DNA from 2 places in the Kitasatospora sp. NPDC058032 genome. Region 2 is predicted to be linked to the other one. Evidence: riboswitches for the same ligand, from Rfam matches in the RefSeq annotation. Region 2 holds a riboswitch; the other holds the start of a gene.
What was found. Region 2 has a riboswitch for magnesium ahead of ACFVUH_RS13585 (MgtC/SapB family protein). Riboswitches for the same ligand answer to the same signal wherever they lie in the genome.
Positions count from the first base shown of each region.

Region 1: another riboswitch for magnesium. It lies ahead of ACFVUH_RS25535 (magnesium and cobalt transport protein CorA); the one in region 2 lies ahead of ACFVUH_RS13585 (MgtC/SapB family protein).

Region 1 is NZ_JBHVRK010000017.1:87,945-96,295, reverse strand. Features, by position in the region: gene ACFVUH_RS25550 (hypothetical protein) at 1-649, shown strand, start outside; gene ACFVUH_RS25545 (helix-turn-helix domain-containing protein) at 646-954, shown strand; gene ACFVUH_RS25540 (hypothetical protein) at 951-2,084, shown strand; gene ACFVUH_RS25535 (magnesium and cobalt transport protein CorA) at 2,273-3,442, opposite strand; M-box (ykoK) riboswitch at 3,811-3,985, opposite strand; gene ACFVUH_RS25530 (RimK family alpha-L-glutamate ligase) at 4,177-5,103, opposite strand; gene ACFVUH_RS25525 (ABC-F family ATP-binding cassette domain-containing protein) at 5,321-6,922, shown strand; gene ACFVUH_RS25520 (methyltransferase domain-containing protein) at 7,005-7,763, opposite strand; gene ACFVUH_RS25515 (hypothetical protein) at 8,009-8,351, opposite strand, start outside.
Region 2 is NZ_JBHVRK010000006.1:395,722-404,072, forward strand. Features, by position in the region: gene ACFVUH_RS13575 (ABC transporter permease) at 1-331, opposite strand, end outside; gene ACFVUH_RS13580 (hypothetical protein) at 328-594, opposite strand; gene ACFVUH_RS13585 (MgtC/SapB family protein) at 662-1,417, opposite strand; M-box (ykoK) riboswitch at 1,748-1,924, opposite strand; gene ACFVUH_RS13590 (trypsin-like serine peptidase) at 2,114-3,001, opposite strand; gene ACFVUH_RS13595 (alpha/beta hydrolase family protein) at 3,293-5,149, shown strand; gene ACFVUH_RS13600 (hypothetical protein) at 5,146-5,307, shown strand; gene ACFVUH_RS13605 (RiPP maturation radical SAM C-methyltransferase) at 5,387-7,348, shown strand; gene ACFVUH_RS13610 (DUF5825 family protein) at 7,329-8,009, shown strand; gene ACFVUH_RS13615 (cytochrome P450) at 8,060-8,351, shown strand, end outside.

The DNA of each region.
Region 1 (8,351 bases), on a different contig from region 2:
GGTACGACTGTCCCTGGACGAGTGCCGGAACGCCCTGTACGGGCCGACACGCAACGAACGTCTGGGGACGGCAATCTGGCGGCAGGTAGTCGCGGATGCCCGGCAAGAGCCTCGCGGGGGAGTCGGCACCGGACGCCTGGTCGTCGTCTGGCTGGCGGTCCCCGGCCTCTACCGCAATCTGCACCGGATCCTACGCCAGTCAAGAGTCGAACGCGCCGACCTTGAGGCCGAGGCCGTACTGGCCCTACTCGCGGCTATTGACACCAGCGAGCCGGATGACCCGGACGCGGGTGGTCAGATGATCAAGGAGGCGGTGAATCAGATGTGGGCATTTGCCAACCGCGTCAGGAGGGAGGTACCCGTCATCGACATCGCCCGTTTTGCCGAATCCCGCAACGTCACGGTGGCCCAGGATCAACCATGGCAGCCGGCCGACAGATGGGAACTCCATCTCACTCCCCCGCCACGGCGTGACGGGTTGGCGGCGACCATTCGCTTCGCGGAGTCGCCCACTCGGCGCGAAGGGGAGCGGGTCGGGGCTCTCGCATACTGCGTGGGCCTGCCCGACATCGTGTTTCGGGCCCGCCGTCACGACGAGGCCGACCTCATCGGCACCTTGGTGCTGCACCCTGCGCGAGCCCGACGATGAGCGCCCGGTCCGGCCCGCCCCTGGGCTTCGCAGAGGCCTTCGACCTACCCCTGAGCGTGGACCTGCGTACCGCCGCCCGGGCCTTCGGGGTCTGTCCCGGTACAGCGTACAAACTGATCCGCTTCGGTAGCTTCCCGTGCCCCGTACTGCGTGTCGGCAGGAACTACCGCATCCCGACCGCGCACCTACTGCGTTCCCTCGGCATCGAGGAGCGACCGGTGTACGCCGCCGACCTCGAAGCCGGCGCTAGACACGCCGCCCTACTCGACAACACCCACCCTCAGACAACGGAGGACCTCACATGAGCGCGTCGCAAGCTCTCCGGCGCGAGTCCGACCGGCCCCGTATGTGTTTCGTCGTCGGGCCGATCGGCGATCGCTACGCCCCCCATGGCACCCCCGAGCGTGAGGCATACGAGCACCACCTCGGGATCTTCGAACAGGTCATCGCCCCTGCCTGCGAGAAGTACGACATCACCGCTGTGCGTGCGGATGGCATCGCACAGGCGGGTGACATCAACGAACAGATCTGCCGGCACGTCATCGATTCCGACCTCGTCATCGCCGACGTCAGCGGCGGCAACCCCAACGTGATGTACGAGCTGGGATTACGTCACATCATCGGCAAGCCGACGATCCACATCGGTGAGGCGGGGCAGTTGCCCTTCGACATCGCCTCGATCAGGACGATCCGCTATCAACGGGCGCGCAGCCACTTGGCCGGTGCGCGGCGCGAGATCGAGAGCGCCCTCGAAGTAGGGATTCGGGACGGCTTCGAACTCCTCACCCCGGCACGGGTGGTGCGGGCACTCGAGACCTCCGACGGGCAGTTGCCATCCCAGCAGAGCCCGGATCTGGAGGACGAAACCGACGAGAACCTGCCGGGCCTGCTCGACGACTTCGCCGCGATCGAAGACGGGCTCGAGGCGATGGCCGCTCACCTGAGCACGATCACAAAGACGATCGAGACCATCGGGACGCTGACCGAACAGAGCAACGTCGAGATCACCGATCTCACCCAGTCGAACGCCCCGGCGAGCGCACGGCTTGCCGCTGTGATCCGCTACGCGGAGTTGCTCAGCGCACCAGCCGGGGAAATGAACGCCACCGCAGGGGCCTTCGCGGAGCAGATGGCCGTCATGGACAGCGGCATGAGAGCCGCGCTCGGCCTCGTCGAAGTGACGCCGCCCAGCGAACGGGACGCAGGAACGAACGAATTCCTGGAACAGCTCATCGCACTGGACGAGTCCGCTCAGACAGGACTGTCACAGATCGGTTCTCTCGGCACGTCTGCGGAGGGCCTGGTTCGTTTGAGCCGACACCTCCGCAAGCCGGTGAGGGACATCTCCGCCGCGGTGAAGCAGATGACCTCTGCCGTCAGCTGCATGGGGGAATGGGCGGACAAGGCCCGGGATCTGGTGCAGAGCACCGAGTAGTGGAACTGCCCGATCGGGACCCGGACCTCTGCGGTCCGGGTCCCGATGCCATGGCTGCTCAAGCAGGGGCCGACAACTCATGGCCCCGTCGGGTACCCAGCCGCCGCCGTTCGCTCTCCCCACGGACTGGAGTCGACCGCGCACGTCGTTTGCTGGTGTGCTGTTGATCGGCGAGACAGACTCGCCGTCTACAGCCAGTTGCGGCGCTTGAAGATCAAGTAGAGGCTGGTGCAGACGAGGGCCATCAGCGCGATGGCGAAGGGATAGCCGAAGGCCCAGTGGAGTTCCGGCATCTCGTCGAAGTTCATGCCGTAGACGGTGCCGATCAGGGTCGGGGCGAAGAGGATGGCCGCCCAGGAGGAGATCTTCTTGATCTCGTCGTTCTGGGCGTGGCCGGCCTCGGCGAGCTGCTTCATCTCCTCGTTCTGCCGCTGGGAGACCAGGGTGGCGTTGACGGTGAGGATGTTCTGCAGCATCTGGCGGAAGCCGTCGACGCGCTCGGCGGCGTAGGTGGCGTGGTCGGCGACGTCGCGCAGGTAGCGCTGGAGCTCCTCGTCGGTGCCGTACTTGCCGAAGCCGGCCTCCAGGCTCTTCATGATCTCCAGCAGCGGGCGGGTGGCGCGCTGGAACTCGATGACCTCGCGGGAGAGTTCGTAGATGCGCCGGGACACCTGCGGGTCGCCGCCGAAGACCTCGGTCTCGATCTCGTCGATGTCGTGCTGGAGGCCGGCGATGACCGGGGCGTAGCCGTCGACGACGGCGTCGAGCACGGCGTACAGGACGGCCTCGGGGCCGAGGGCCAGCAGTTCGGGGTCGGCCTCCACGCGGCGGCGGACGGCGGAGAGGTCGGGGGCCTGGGAGTGGCGGACGGTGAGGACGAAGTCGGGGCCGACGAAGAGGTGGATCTCGCCGAAGTCGACCTCCTCCACGTCGTCCAGGTAGCGGGCGGCGCGCAGGACCACGAAGAGGGTGTCGCCGTAGCGCTCCAGCTTGGGGCGCTGGTGGGCGACGATGGCGTCCTCGACGGCCAGTTCGTGCAGGTTGAACCGCTCGGCGGCCTCCAGCAGCTGGGCCTCGGCGGGGCGGTAGAGCCCGATCCAGGCCATCGTGCCGGGCTTGCCGGGCAGTTCGCGGTAGACGTCGGCCAGGTTGGCGGCCGACTGCACCCGGTGGCCGTCGCGGTAGACGGCCGCGTCGACGACGGAGCGCTCCAGGCTCACGTGCTCGACCGGCTGGTCCGGGCGCGGGTCCATGGAGTGCTCGGGGGCGGGCTGGGCGGGCGCGCCGCCGGCCGGGGTGACGGGACGGGTGAAGGGACGCTTGCTCGCGCGCACAGCGCGCACACGCCAGTCGGACATGACGGGGTACCTCCGCGGTTCGGGGGCCGCCGCACCCGGGGACGTGGCACGTCGCGGGATGCGGGGCGGGCGGGAGGCGCCCGGCCGTCCTCCACCACGCACCGCGCCCGGGCCGCGCGCGTCCGCGCCGGGGTCAGCGGCGGGCGGTGCGGCGGGGGTCGGGAGCGGTACGGGAGGAGGGGTGCCGGGTGCCAGGAAGAGTGGGGGACGTCCTGGGGCGGGGCCGACTTCGACCCGGACTACCGCACTCCACTGCTCTCACCTCCTCGCCGTCGGGGCGCCCGCGCGGGGTCGCCGTTACCGGGCCACCAGGAGGCTCCACACCGCCGAGCGGGCGCACACGGGCGCCGCGACGACGGGCGGGCACCCCTGAATCTCGTCAGAGCTTTGGCACGCCACGGCGTAGCGCCCCGGGATTCCGGGGTGCAGCCACTTGGGGTCACCCCTTAGGCCGGGGAGACCTGTCCTGACCCTGGGCGTCTCTCGACGTCGTGGGGTCAGTGGCCTGTGTCCATGGCGACGCCTCACCGAACGAGGTGCCTTCACAACCTCCCCGAGTCTAGTACCCCCGAAAGGGGTCCTTCGACCGGGGGTCCTGCGGTGACCCGGCAGGGGCGCGCAGCGGCGGCGGGCACCGCTGCGCGCGGTTCTCCGACGCCGCGTCACGTTCCTCGGGTGGACCGGGGGTCGGGCCGGAGCCGGATCGGGAGCGGCTTCGGGGGGCGGCTCCGGGGTCAGTGGGAGGACCCGAGGTGGGCCGCCACGTACGGCACGGCGACCGCCTCCAGCGCGCCGGGCGAGCCGAACGCGGGGTGGACGTTGACCTCGAAGACCACGCCGCCGCTCTCCGCCGCGAGGTCGACGGCCGCGAACGGCAGCCCGACCGACCCGGTGGCCGCCACCGCCAGCTCCGCCAGCCCGGCGGGCAGCTCCGCCAGCGGCAGCGGGGTGGAGACGGCGCCCCGGGCGAGGTTGCACGGCTCGTCCGGGTCGTCCTGCACGTGTTCGACGGCGCGCAGTGCCCGCCCGCCGAGCACGGTCACCCGGTACTGGTGGCGGCGGCCGTCGGCGGTGAAGTTGCGGGCGTCCCGGGCGAGCAGCCAGTCGCTGCCGACCTGCGCGTAGCACTCGGCCGCCTCGGCGAGCTGGGCGTGGGTGGTGACGTGGAAGACGTCCTGCCCGCTCATACCGACGGTCGGGCGGGCCCAGACGTCGCCGCCGAGCCGGTCGAACACCTCGGCGGCCTCGGCGGCGGTGGGCCGGGAGAGCGTGACGGTGGGCATCTGGCGCACGCCGTCGCGGGCGAAGCTCTCGACGGTGAGCCGCTTGTCGCTCGCCGTCCGCCATCCGTCGGCGGCGGTGCCGAGCGAGCGGACGCCGTGCTCGCGCAGGATCCGCTGGCAGTCGACGAGCTCCGGGCGCCGGTGCGGCGGTATCTCGTAGAGGATCACCGACCGGGCGGTCACCGCGAGGCCCTCGGCGGGAACCTCCAGGGCGACGCCGTCGCCGGTGCCGCGCACCCGGCCGCCGCCGGCCGGCCCGTCCGGTCCGCCGGTCATGAAGTGCCGCGCGTCGAGCAGCACCGGTGCCCGTCCGGTGAGCCGCCGAACGGCGGCCGCCAACGCCTCCCGGCTGCCTTCGGTCGAGCTGTGATCGGTCATCAGAACGAGCTCGCTACGCCCCATGGGCACATCGAACATGTCACGGACATGCCCGGGCAAGGACTTTCCGGAATGTCGGTCCCCCGGTAAATCGGGATGCGCCCGCCGGGCGCCGCGGGTTAACCTCGGCGCCATGTCGACGCCCCGCATCTCCTAGCTGACGGACCCGCCTCCACGCCACCCGCGTGTCCGCTAGCTGTTACGGAGCGTCATCCCCTTGATCACCACCCGTGGTGTCGACGTGCGCGTCGCCGCCCGCCTGCTGCTGTCCGACCTCACCCTCCACATCGCCCCCGGCGACCGCATCGGCCTGGTCGGCCGCAACGGCGCCGGCAAGACCACCCTGCTCGCCACCCTCGCCGGGCAGCTGCGCCCCGCCGCCGGCACCGTCACCCGCACCGGACCGGTCGGCTACCTGGCGCAGGACTCCCGTACCGGTGACCCGGCCGTGACCGTCACCGGGCGGATCCTGTCCGCCCGCGGCCTGGACACCGCCGTCCGGGAACTGCGCGCCGCCGAGAGGGCCATGGCCACGGCCGGCGACGAGCGCGCGCAACGCCGCGCGATGACCGCCTACACCCGGGCCGAGGCCGAGTTCCAGGCCCGTGGCGGCTACCCGGCGGAGGCCGAGGCCGCGCGGGTCGCGGCCGGCCTCGGCCTGCCCGACCGGCTGCTGGACAGCCCGCTCGGCGCGCTCTCCGGCGGCCAGCGGCGCCGGGTCGAGCTGGCCCGGATGCTCTTCGCCGACCACGCCACCCTGCTGCTCGACGAGCCCACCAACCACCTCGACGCGGACGCCGTCGCCTGGCTGCGCGGCTACCTGGCCGGCTACCCCGGCGGCCTGGTGCTGATCAGCCACGACGTGCCGCTGCTGGCCGGCACCGTCAACCGGGTGTTCCACCTCGACCCGCAGCGCGCCACGGTCGACGTCCACAACACCGGCTGGGCCGCCTACCTGGCACAGCGCGCGGCCGACGAGCGCCGCCGCTCCCGCGAGCGGGCCAACGCCGAACGCAAGGCCGCCGCCCTGCACGCCCAGGCCGACCGGATGCGGGCCAACGTGGCGACCGCCGTCACCGCCCGCTCGATGGCCCGCCGGGCCGACCGGATGCTCGCCGCCCTCGAACCCGTCCGCCAGGCCGAGCGCACCGCCCGCATCCGGCTGCCCGAGCCGGCGCCCTGCGGGCGGATGCCGCTCGGCGCGGTCGGCCTCACCAAGTCGTACGGCGGGCGCACCGTGCTCGACGGGCTCGACCTCGCCGTCGAGCGGGGCAGCCGGCTCGTCGTGCTCGGTCCCAACGGGGCGGGCAAGACCACGCTGCTGCGGGTCCTGGCCGGCCGGCAGACCCCGGACGGCGGGCGCGTCGTCCCCGGTCCCGGACTGCGGCTCGGCTACTTCGCCCAGGAGCACGAGACCCTCGATCCGGGCCGCACCGTCGGGGAGAACCTCGCCGCGGCGGCGCCGGCGCTCACCGACGGTGAGGTGCGGCAGGTGCTCGGCGCGTTCCTGTTCCGGGGCGACGACGCGGACAAGCCGGCCGGGGTGCTGTCCGGCGGCGAGAAGACCAGGCTCGCGCTGGCCGGGCTGGTCCACTCGGGCGCCAATGTGCTGCTGCTGGACGAGCCCACCAACAACCTCGACCCGGCCTCGCGGGACGAGGTGCTGGCGGCGGTGGGCGGCTACCCGGGCGCGATCGTGCTGGTCACCCACGACCCCGGGGCGGTCGAGGCGCTGCGGCCGGACCGGGTGCTGCTGCTGCCCGGCGGGGACGAGGACCTGTGGAGCGAGGACTACCTCGACCTGGTGGCCGCGGGCTGACCCGCGGCCCCGGTGACACCGCAGGCCGGTGGAAACCGGTGGAAGCCGGCTGAGGCCGGCGGTATCGGGGACTGCGGTGGCATCAGGGCTTGCGGGCCTCGATGAGGAACCGGGCGGAGTGGGCGACGAACGGCCCCTCCGCCCGGATCAGGGCGTCCAGCTCGCGCAGCCGCGCCCAGTGCGCCTCCACGGTGAAGCCCGGCACCATCCAGATCACCTTGCGCAGGAACCAGACCACCGCGCCGATGTCCAGGAACTCCACCCGCAGCCGCTCGGACCGCAGGTCGACCACCTCGAGACCGGCGGCCCGGGCGGCGTCCGCGGCGTCCTCCGGCCGCCGGGCCCGGCGCGCCTCCGGCTGCGGCCCGAGGAAGAACTCGACCAGCTCGAACACCGAGGCCGGACCCACGTGCTGGGCCAGGTAGCTGCCGCCGGGGCGCAGCACGCGGGCGACCTCCGCCCACCACACGGTCACCGGGTGACGGCTGGTCACCAGGTCGAAGGCACCGTCGGCGAAGGGCAGCGGCGGCTCGTCCGGATCCGCCACCACGAGCGCGCCGAGCGGATGGAGCACGGAGGTCGCCCTTGCCGCGTTCGGCGGCCACGCCTCGGTGGCGGCCATCGTGCGCGGGAAGCGGTCCGCCACGCCCGCGAGCACCTCCCCGCCGCCGGTCTGCACGTCCAGCGCCGCCGACGCGAGCGCCAGCCGCTCCCCCAGCAACCGCTGGTACCCCCAGGACGGGCGCTCCTCGGAGGCCCGGCCGTCCAGCCAGGAGAAGTCCCACCCGTCGACCGGGGCCTCGGCCGCCTCGTCCACCAGTTCCTCGAAGGTACGCTCCATGCCGCCCATCCTGCCGCGTCCGCCGTCGGCCCGCCCTACAGCTGGGCGGCGATCAGCTCGTTGCCGTAGAGGTCCCGGAAGTGCAGCGAGCGCCCGGTCCGCCGTCCGGCGCACCGGGGCGGGCGGGCACACCGAGCTGCGTCGGCCTGACCGCCACCCGGTCGAGGTCGTCGGTTCGTCGTTGATGTCGCGAACCGTGGACCACCCCGCTGACACCGGTCCGGCCGCGCCGAGGACGGCAACGGTCACCGACCGCCGGGACCGGCCAGCCAGATGTCGATGACCCGCTTCGCGATGTCGCCGACCTGCTGGTCACTCGTGTCGATGACCACCGTGGCGGTCGAGTCCGACCGCCCCATCCGGTCGAGCTGCCGGATCGTCCTGCGGAGTTGGTCGTCGGCGCCCGAACCGATCTCCCGGCGGAAGATCCTGGCCTCCAGGGTGGGGAGATCGGCGATCAGGCGGACGGGCGTGATCTCGGCGTCAGGGACGGCGTCGGAGATCCAGCGGAGTTCGTCGTCGAGGGCGGCGAACACCCCCGCGATGATCAGCCGCGTATGGCCGAGGGCCGCGAAGTTGGCCCAGAGC
Region 2 (8,351 bases):
TGAGGATGCGCTCCAGACGGCGGCTCTTGGCGGCGGCGTAGGCGTAGCCGAAGGTGAAGACGACCGAGGCGGCGAGGGCGGCGAACATCCGCAGCAGCGAGCGCGCGGCGTCGTAGGGGAGCCGGGCGGGGGTGGTGTCGACATCGGCGCCGCGGCCGGTGGAGAAGCGGACCGTGGTGCCCTGTCCGACCCGCAGCGCGAGGTAGAGCAGGACCAGGACGGCGGCGGCGACGACCACGTCCACCCAGGTCATCCGGGACAGCCGGCCGGCCACGCGGGACGGCAGCGAGGTCCGGGCCGGGGCCGCGGGGAACGGCTTGGGGAACGTCATGCCGAGAACCTCCGTGCGCTGAACTGCCGGTTGTCGCCCGCGGGAGCGGCGGGACTGGTCCGCGTGGTGCGGCTGCCGGTGCGGGCCAGGAGGAGGGCGAGGACGAGGCCGGTGACGGAGGAACCGAACAGGACGCCGCCGATCACGGATCGCAGGCCGGTGGGAGCGGTGCCCAGGGCGACGGCCTCGAGGGCCAGGACTGCCAGGACTCCGGTGATGGCGATGCCTCTGCCCGTCCGGCGGGGGCGTGCGACTACGGTCATGGGGACGGCCTCCTTCTGACGTCTGATCTGCTGTGGTTCGGGTGGTGCCGGTGGTGCGGTGCTGTCCTCAGGCGAGTGCGGACTGCTCGGTGCGGTCGTGCTCGTCCTCCAGGTGCCAGTGCAGGTCGCGCACGCCCGGTTCCAGCGAGAGCCGGGTGACGACCTGTTCGAGCGCCGGGGCGACCTGTCCGGTGATGGCGACGGTGGCGCGCAGGCTGGTGATCTCGCCGCTGTCGGTGCGGCGGGCCCGCAGGCCGGTGGGCGCGAGGCCGGAGGCGGCGAGGGCCTGCAGGAGCAGGGCGCGGATGTGGGTCTCGGACTTGCGGTCGCAGGCCAGGTGGATGGTGGCGCGGGTGGCGGAGTCGGGGTCGCTGCCGGACTGCGGGGCACGGTCGAGCAGCCGGCCGGCCGGGCGCAGGACCAGGTGGACGGCGAGCACGGTCAGGGTGCCGAGGGCGGCGAGCTCCAGCTTGCCGGAGCCGGCGAGCACCCCGACGGCGGCCGAACACCACAGCGTGGCGGCGGTGTTGAGACCGCGGACGCCGGCGCCGTCGCGCAGGATGACGCCACCGCCGAGGAAGCCGATGCCGGAGACGACGTAGGAGGCGACCCTGGTGGGGCTGCCGGGGTCGCCGACGGCCTCGCTGTAGAGGACGAACAGGGTGGCGCCGGCGGCGACCAGGGCGTTGGTGCGCAGGCCGGCCATCCGGGCCCGCCATTGGCGTTCGACGCCGATCAGCGCGCCGCAGGCGACGCCGGTGGCGAGGCGGAGGAGGAAGTCGACGGTCGGGACGATCATCGGTGTGGCGTTGGCGGCGGTCATGACGGGCCTCCCGGCCCCCGGAAGCGGGGGAGGTCAGGGGGCGCGCGGCAGCAGGTCCCCCCGAGGGCGGGCGCGCCGCGACGCGCCGCGACGGCCCGGGAGCCGATGAGGGCATGGCGGAGCCGAGGCGGCGGCGTGCGGTGCGGCGCCGGAATCGTGTGCGGGGAGAACGGTTACCGCGTGCCGGAGGTGAACGAGGGCAGGCGGGTGCAGGGGCGACTGTGGCCCGGACTACTGCAATCCATGTCTCTCGCCTCCTCCCGGCCGGACGCACCCTCACGGTGCGTGTCATCGACGCGGCAAGGAGTTCGCCGGCGCGCGACAGCGGCCGGCTCACCCCAACTCGTCAGAGCTTTGGCACTCCACGGCGTAATCCGGCCCACCGGCCGGAAGCCACTTGGGATCAACCCTTAACCCGGGAAGACCTGTCCTGAACCTGGGCGTCTCTCGACGTCGTCGGGTCAGTGGCCTGTGTCCGTGAAGACGCCTCACCGAACGAGGTGCCTCTTCAAACCTCGAAAAGCATAGACCCTCGCCCGCGCCGTACTTGCGTTCTTGGTAGAACCTTTGCCTTGGCGTGCGGGGAGGTGCCGGCCGCCGCCGTCGGGTTCGGCGGCGGAACGCGCCCGCGCCGCCGGGTCGGTGGGGCCCGGCGGCGGGGGTGGCACCGCGCGTGCGGTCGGTGCCGGGGGGCGATCAGGCGTGCTGCGCCCCGTTGAAGACGTTGTAGGCGTCGTCGCGGTAGTAGGAGTTCACCGCCCACCACTTGCCCTGCCAGCTGTAGCCCGTCACGAAGTCGCCGGTCTGCACGGCCGAACCGTCGGTCTGGTCGTAGTTCACGAAGAACGGTCCGCCGCTGGAACCTCCGCTCAGGCCGTTGCAGTTGTCGATCAGCGCGGTGGACGGCTGCTCGGGGCCGGCCACCGGCTGGCCGCCGCACCAGAGCATGTGCTCCTGGGCGGCCGGGGTCTTCCCGGGGATGCCGATGATGTGCGCGTAGTTGTTGATGGGCTGGTTGAAGCCGATGCCGGTGGCCCCGACGACGTCCGCGATGTGCCGGCCGTTGAGGGTGTTCAGCACGATGAAGGCGATGTCGCCCTGCGGGGCGGGAGCGTCCACCCAGCCGGCCGACCGCCAGGACCACCAGCCGTAGGGGGCGTTGCCCGCGTCGTAGCCGGGCGCGAACTTGAAGTCGCTGCCGCCCTCGACGCAGTGCCGGGCGGTGGCGATGACGTCGCGGTTGGCGCTGGAGACGACGTTGGCGGTGCACACTCCGCCGCCGGTGAGCAGGCGCCCGGTGGTGACCCAGACGCTGGCCTTGGCGAGCGAGGGCGCGCCGGACATCGGGGCGACGGCGGGTTCGGTCGCGTGGATCTTCAGTGGCCGGCCGTCGAGGGAGCTCCGCGTCTCGGGTGTCCAGGTGGTGGTGGCGGCGTTCGCCGGGTTGATCAGGACGTGGGTGCCGCCGCCGACCCGTTCGATCGGCCCGGCGCTCTTGGCCGGTGCGGCGGACGAGACCGGTGCGACCAGGCCGGCGGCTGCCACCGAGACCACGACTGCCGCGAGGAGACCGCGCATGCGCATGGGTGTCCCCTTCCTTCCTCTGCTGGGGGATGTGCTGTCCCGGCCAGTCTGGAAGCGGCATGTCCACGACGCGTCGACGCCGTGTCAACGGCCGCGTCGGCGTCCGCTGCCCCCCGGTGTTCACGTCAACCGTCTTTCGGCCAACCGTGCGAAAGGTCTGGTCGTGGGCACGACATCCCCCTAGAGTGACCGCGACCTTCCGCAAGTGTCCTTTTCTTCACGCCAGTTCACTGGCCCTCGAGATGTTCGGCGCAGCCTGTTCCCATCATCGAGCCGGAAAGGGCCGGGCCAGTGACACAGGCGTTCCAGTCCCCCGGCTTCGCCGCGCTGGCGGCCGGCCGCGCGGTCGAGACCCGGCTCGTCGACGACTGCTGGCAGGCGGTGGCCTGGGACCTGGGCACGGGGCGGCGCCGGGTGGTCACCGACCGGCCGGGGGGCGTCCACCTGAGCGAGATCGAGCCGGACGGCGGCGCCATCTGGTGGTTCGACGCCGATGCGGCGGGGGAGGGGCGGTGGCGCCGCGAGCCGTTCGCGGGCGGTGAGCCGGGCGGTGAGCCGGGCGGTGAGGCGCTGCACGGTGTGCCCCGCGGGCGGCCGTACGGCGTGGCCTTCGACCGGACGGGCGCGCTCGCCGCGGTGGCCGTCGGCGTCGACGGCGTCTCGCACTGCTACGTCGGACCGCCCGCCGGCGAGGCCCGGCCGGTCGGCTCGGCGCCGGGGTACCTGAGCCTGGCCGACCTGTCGCCGGACGGCCGGCTGCTCGCCCTCGGCGGGCGGCCCGACGGGGAGGACGCGGTGGTCCTGTGGCCGACGGAGGCCCGCCCGCACGCCCGGGCGGACGCTCCGCCGCGGCTCGCCGGAAGCCGCCGGCTGCGGCTCTGGCCGATCGAGTTCAACCCGCTCGCGGTACGGGAGCCGGAGCTGCTGCTGGTGGTCGAGCAGGACGAGCGGTACGCCGTCGCGACCTGGCGGGCGGGCGAGGGCCTGCGCCGCTACCCGGGACTGTCGTTCGACACGGAGATCTCGGCGGGCTGGTACCGGGGGCCGCGCGGGGTGCTGATCCAGCACGAGCGGGCCGGGCGGAGCCGCCTCCTCCTCGCCGACCTCGATCCGCCGGCGGGCCGGGGAACGCCGGAGCGCGAACCGTCCGCCCGGGAGCTGCGCACCCCCGGCGGCACGATCCACGACCTGTCCTGCGCCCCCGACGGCACCCTGCACTGCGTCTGGAGCCGGGAGTCGACACCGCCCCGCCCGCTGGTCCTCGGCCCCGGTGCGGAGACGGCGGACGACTGCGCCCCGGACCGGGACGGCACCTCCCGCACCCGGCGCTGGACACCCCGGCCGTACGGGCGGATCCACAGCTTCGTCAGCACCCCGGCCGGCCCGGGCCCGTGGCCGACCCTCTTCCTGGTGCACGGCGGCCCCGCCACCCACGACCGGGACTCCTACGACCCCCGGGTGAACGCCCTGGTCGGCGAGGGCTACGCGGTGGTGCGCACCAACTACCGCGGCTCCACCGGCTACGGCGCCCGCTGGCAGCACGAGTACGGCCACCGGGTCGGACTGGCGCAGATCGAGGACCTGGCCGCCGTCCGCGCGGAGCTGGTCGCCGACGGCACGGCGCTCGCGGAGCGCACCGGCCTGTGCGGATTCTCGTGGGGCGGCTACCTGACCCTGCTGGCGCTGGGCGCGCAGCCGGAGCTGTGGTCGCTCGGCCTGGCCGCCCAGCCGATCGCGGACTACCCGGCGGCCTACCGCGGCACCACCCCCGCGCTCCGCGAACTCGACCGGCAGCTGTTCGGCGGCACCCCGGAGGAGGTGCCCGAGCGCTACCGCGCGGCCGACCCGCGGTCCTACGTGCACCAGGTCCGCGCGCCCGTCCTGCTGGTCGCCTCGCGGACCGACGAGCGCTGCCCGCCCGACCAGGTGGCCCGGTACGCCGCGGACCTGCGCCGGCTGGCGGTGCCGCACGAACTGCTCTGGGTGGACGGCGGCCACTACAGCCGCCGGACCGCCGACCACCGGTCGGTGCTGGCCACGATGGTCCGGTTCGCCGGGCGCGCCTGGCCGGCACCGGCCCCCAGGACACCCCGCGGCGATCGCCCCGGGGGACCCGCCGAACCGGTGGAAGGAGGTGAACAGCCATGAAGCGTCGCAGCATTCAGAACGACCCGATCAGCACCCCGGAGCGTGACCGGGGCGCCGTGGTGGTCCAGAACTTCGCGCTCGACATCACCAAGGCCGCAGCGGTCGCGCCTGCCCTCAAGGGGCAGCCGAAGCCGAAGAAGGCACCCGAGGGCAAGTGACCCTCCGTCGCTCCGGGGCGCCCGCGGTGCCCCGGAGCGACACCTCGCCCACCGCCCGCGGACAACAGAAGTGGCCATCATGCGTATCGTCCTGCTGCACATGCCCTGGGGCGCGATCGACGTGCCGTCGCTGGCGCTCGGGATCCTGCACACCGCCGCCGCACGCGCCGGCCATCGGGTCGAGGTGCGGTACGCCAACCTGGACTTCGTCGACTGGGCGGCCGGGAACGCGGGCTTCGGCGCGGACGACTACCAGTACTTCTCCGAGAAGTCCTACTTCCAGGGCGCGGGCGACTGGGCGTTCGCCGGCGCGCTGTACGGCGAGGGCGAGGGCGACGGCGAGAGCGAGGGCGACGGCGAGGGCGAGGGCGACGGCGAGGGCGACGGCGAGGGCGGCGCGGACGACGACGAGTCCGCGGGCTACTTCGCGTACCTGGCGGCCAACGGCGCGAGCGAGCGCGAGATCGCCCTGACCCGGGCCACCCGCGCCCTCGCCCCCGCGTTCATCGCCCGGCTGGTCGAGGAGATCGCCGCCGACCCGCCGGACCTGGTCGGCTTCACCACCACCTTCCAGCAGAACACGGCGAGCCTCGCCGCCGCACGGCTGCTCAAGCAGCGCTGCCCGCAGGTGCGCACGGTGTTCGGCGGCGCGAACTGCGACGGCCCGCAGGGCGCCGCGCTGCACCGCAACTTCCCCTTCCTGGACTACGTGGTGCGCGGCGAGGGCGAGGCCGCGTTCCCGGCGCTCCTGGAGGGCGGCGACCTCTCCGCCGTCCCCGGGCTGTGCTGGCGCGACGACTCCGGGACGTCGACGGCCAACGCGATGACGACGCGTCCGCTGCCGCCCGCGGCCATCCTGGCGCCCCGCTACGACGGCTTCTACGAGCGGCTCGACGCCTCCGTCGCGGCCGGCTGGGTCGATCCCAAGCTGGTCCTCGAAGGCTCCCGCGGCTGCTGGTGGGGCGAGAAGCACCACTGCACCTTCTGCGGGCTCAACGGCTCCTCGATGGAGTTCCGCTCCAAGCCGCCCGCGGACTTCCTCGCCGAGGTGCTCACGCTCGCCGAACGCCACCGGCTGCTGGACGTCTACGTGGTCGACAACATCCTGGACATGGGCTACTTCGACACCGTCCTGAAGTCGCTGGCCGAGCTCCCGGTCGATCTGCGGCTGCACTTCGAGATCAAGGCCAATCTGCGCCGCCACCAGTTCCAGCTGCTCGGCGACTCGGGCGCGGCCCAGGTGCAGCCCGGCATCGAGAACCTCAGCACCCGGGTCCTGCGGATCATGGACAAGGGCGTGACGGGCTGCCAGAACGTCCGCGCGCTGCGGGACGCGCAGAGTGCCGGGGTCTCGGTGACCTGGAACTACCTCTACGGCTTCCCCGGCGAGCAACCGGACGACTACGAGTCGGTGATCCGCCAGCTGCCGGTGCTGCACCACCTGGACCCGCCGACCGGAGCCGGACGGATCGCGATCGAGCGGTTCAGCCCGTACTTCGACCGCCCCGAGCTGGGCTTCGCGATCACCCGGCCGGCCTTCCAGTACCGGGCGACCTACCGCCTCCCGGAGAGCGAGCTGAACGACCTGGCCTACGTCTTCACCGCGCCGCCGCGCGGGATCGGCGGCGAACTCGCGGAGCGGCTGAGCGCGGCGGTGGACACCTGGCTCGCCCGGTTCCCCGACAGCCGGCTCACCTACCGGGACGCGCACGGGCGGATCGTCCTGGTCAACACCCGGCCCGGGTTCGACTGGCGGGTGGTCGAGCTGACCGATCCGGTGGAACTCGCCGCCTTCCGACTGCTGGCGCAGCCCCGCTCGGCCGCCGCGCTGGCGGCCAGGGTCCCCGGCGGCGCGGCGGCGGTCGAGCCGGTGCTGGAGCGCTTCACCGCGCTGGGCCTGCTGTTCCACGACGGGGACGGCTATCTGCAGGTCGCCGTCGAGTCCGACAACCAGGTGCTGATGCGGATGCGCCACCGGCACGGCCCCGCCGCCGCCCGTCCGCGGACCGAGGAGGTGCTCGATGCCGTCGCGACCGGCTGAGCGGACCGACGCCGCCGCCTGGCGCGCGGCCGCCCCGGAGGTCGAGCTCTGGCTCGACCACGACCCCGCCGCGAGGGGGCTGCCGGGCTACGCGCTCGGGCACCGCACCCTGTCCGGCCCGGCGCAGGAGGAGGTCACCGACCTGCACCGGGCCGGGGTCCGCTGCCTGCGGCTGACCGCGCCGGTGCGGCTCTGCGCGGACGCGCCGGCGGCCTCCGCGCGGGCGCTGATGCTGCTGCGCGAGGCGACCGGACAGGGGCTGGCCGTGCTCTGGCAGGCGGTCTGCACGGACGGCTGCGCGGCGCGGCGCCGGTTCCACCACCTGTACCCGCCCGAGCGGTTGACCGGCGACGGGGCCCCGCAGGACGTCCTCGCCGACTGGCGGGCCACGTACTACCCGAGCAAGTGCGTCGTCCGGCGCGGCCCCGGCTTCGTCGAGGTGCGCGACCGCCGGTTCGGGACGCTGGAGCTGTTCACCATCGACGAGCCCGGCCACCTGGCACAGCTGGACGCGCTGGCGGAGGGCGTCGAGCTCGGGACGCTGCCGGAGGCCGTCCACCGGGACCTCGCCGGGGCCGGTCTGATCGCCGAACAGGCCGGGCGTGCCTGGTTCCTGCCCATGCGGGTGCGCCGCTGGCCCTTCCCGTCCCTGACCGTGTAACCGCCGGAGCCCCGAGCCCCGAGCCCGGAGCCCCAGTCCGAGGAGAGATCATGAGCACCGCGGTCGACGACGCCGCCGCCCGGATGTCCGCCTTCATCCGCGACCCTTACCCCACGCTCGCCCGGATCCGCGAGGCGGGCGCGGTCTCCGTCGTGGAGTTCGGCGAGGGCCTGCCGGTGTACCTGGTGACGCGCCACGACGACGTCCGCGCCGCGCTGATGGACCCCCGGTTCGGGCAGGACGTCCGCCGCAGCCAGGCCATCGCGAGCGGGCGGGGCTCCGCGCTGACGCTCGGCTCGGAGGTCGTCCACATGCTCAACAGCGACCCGCCGGACCACACCC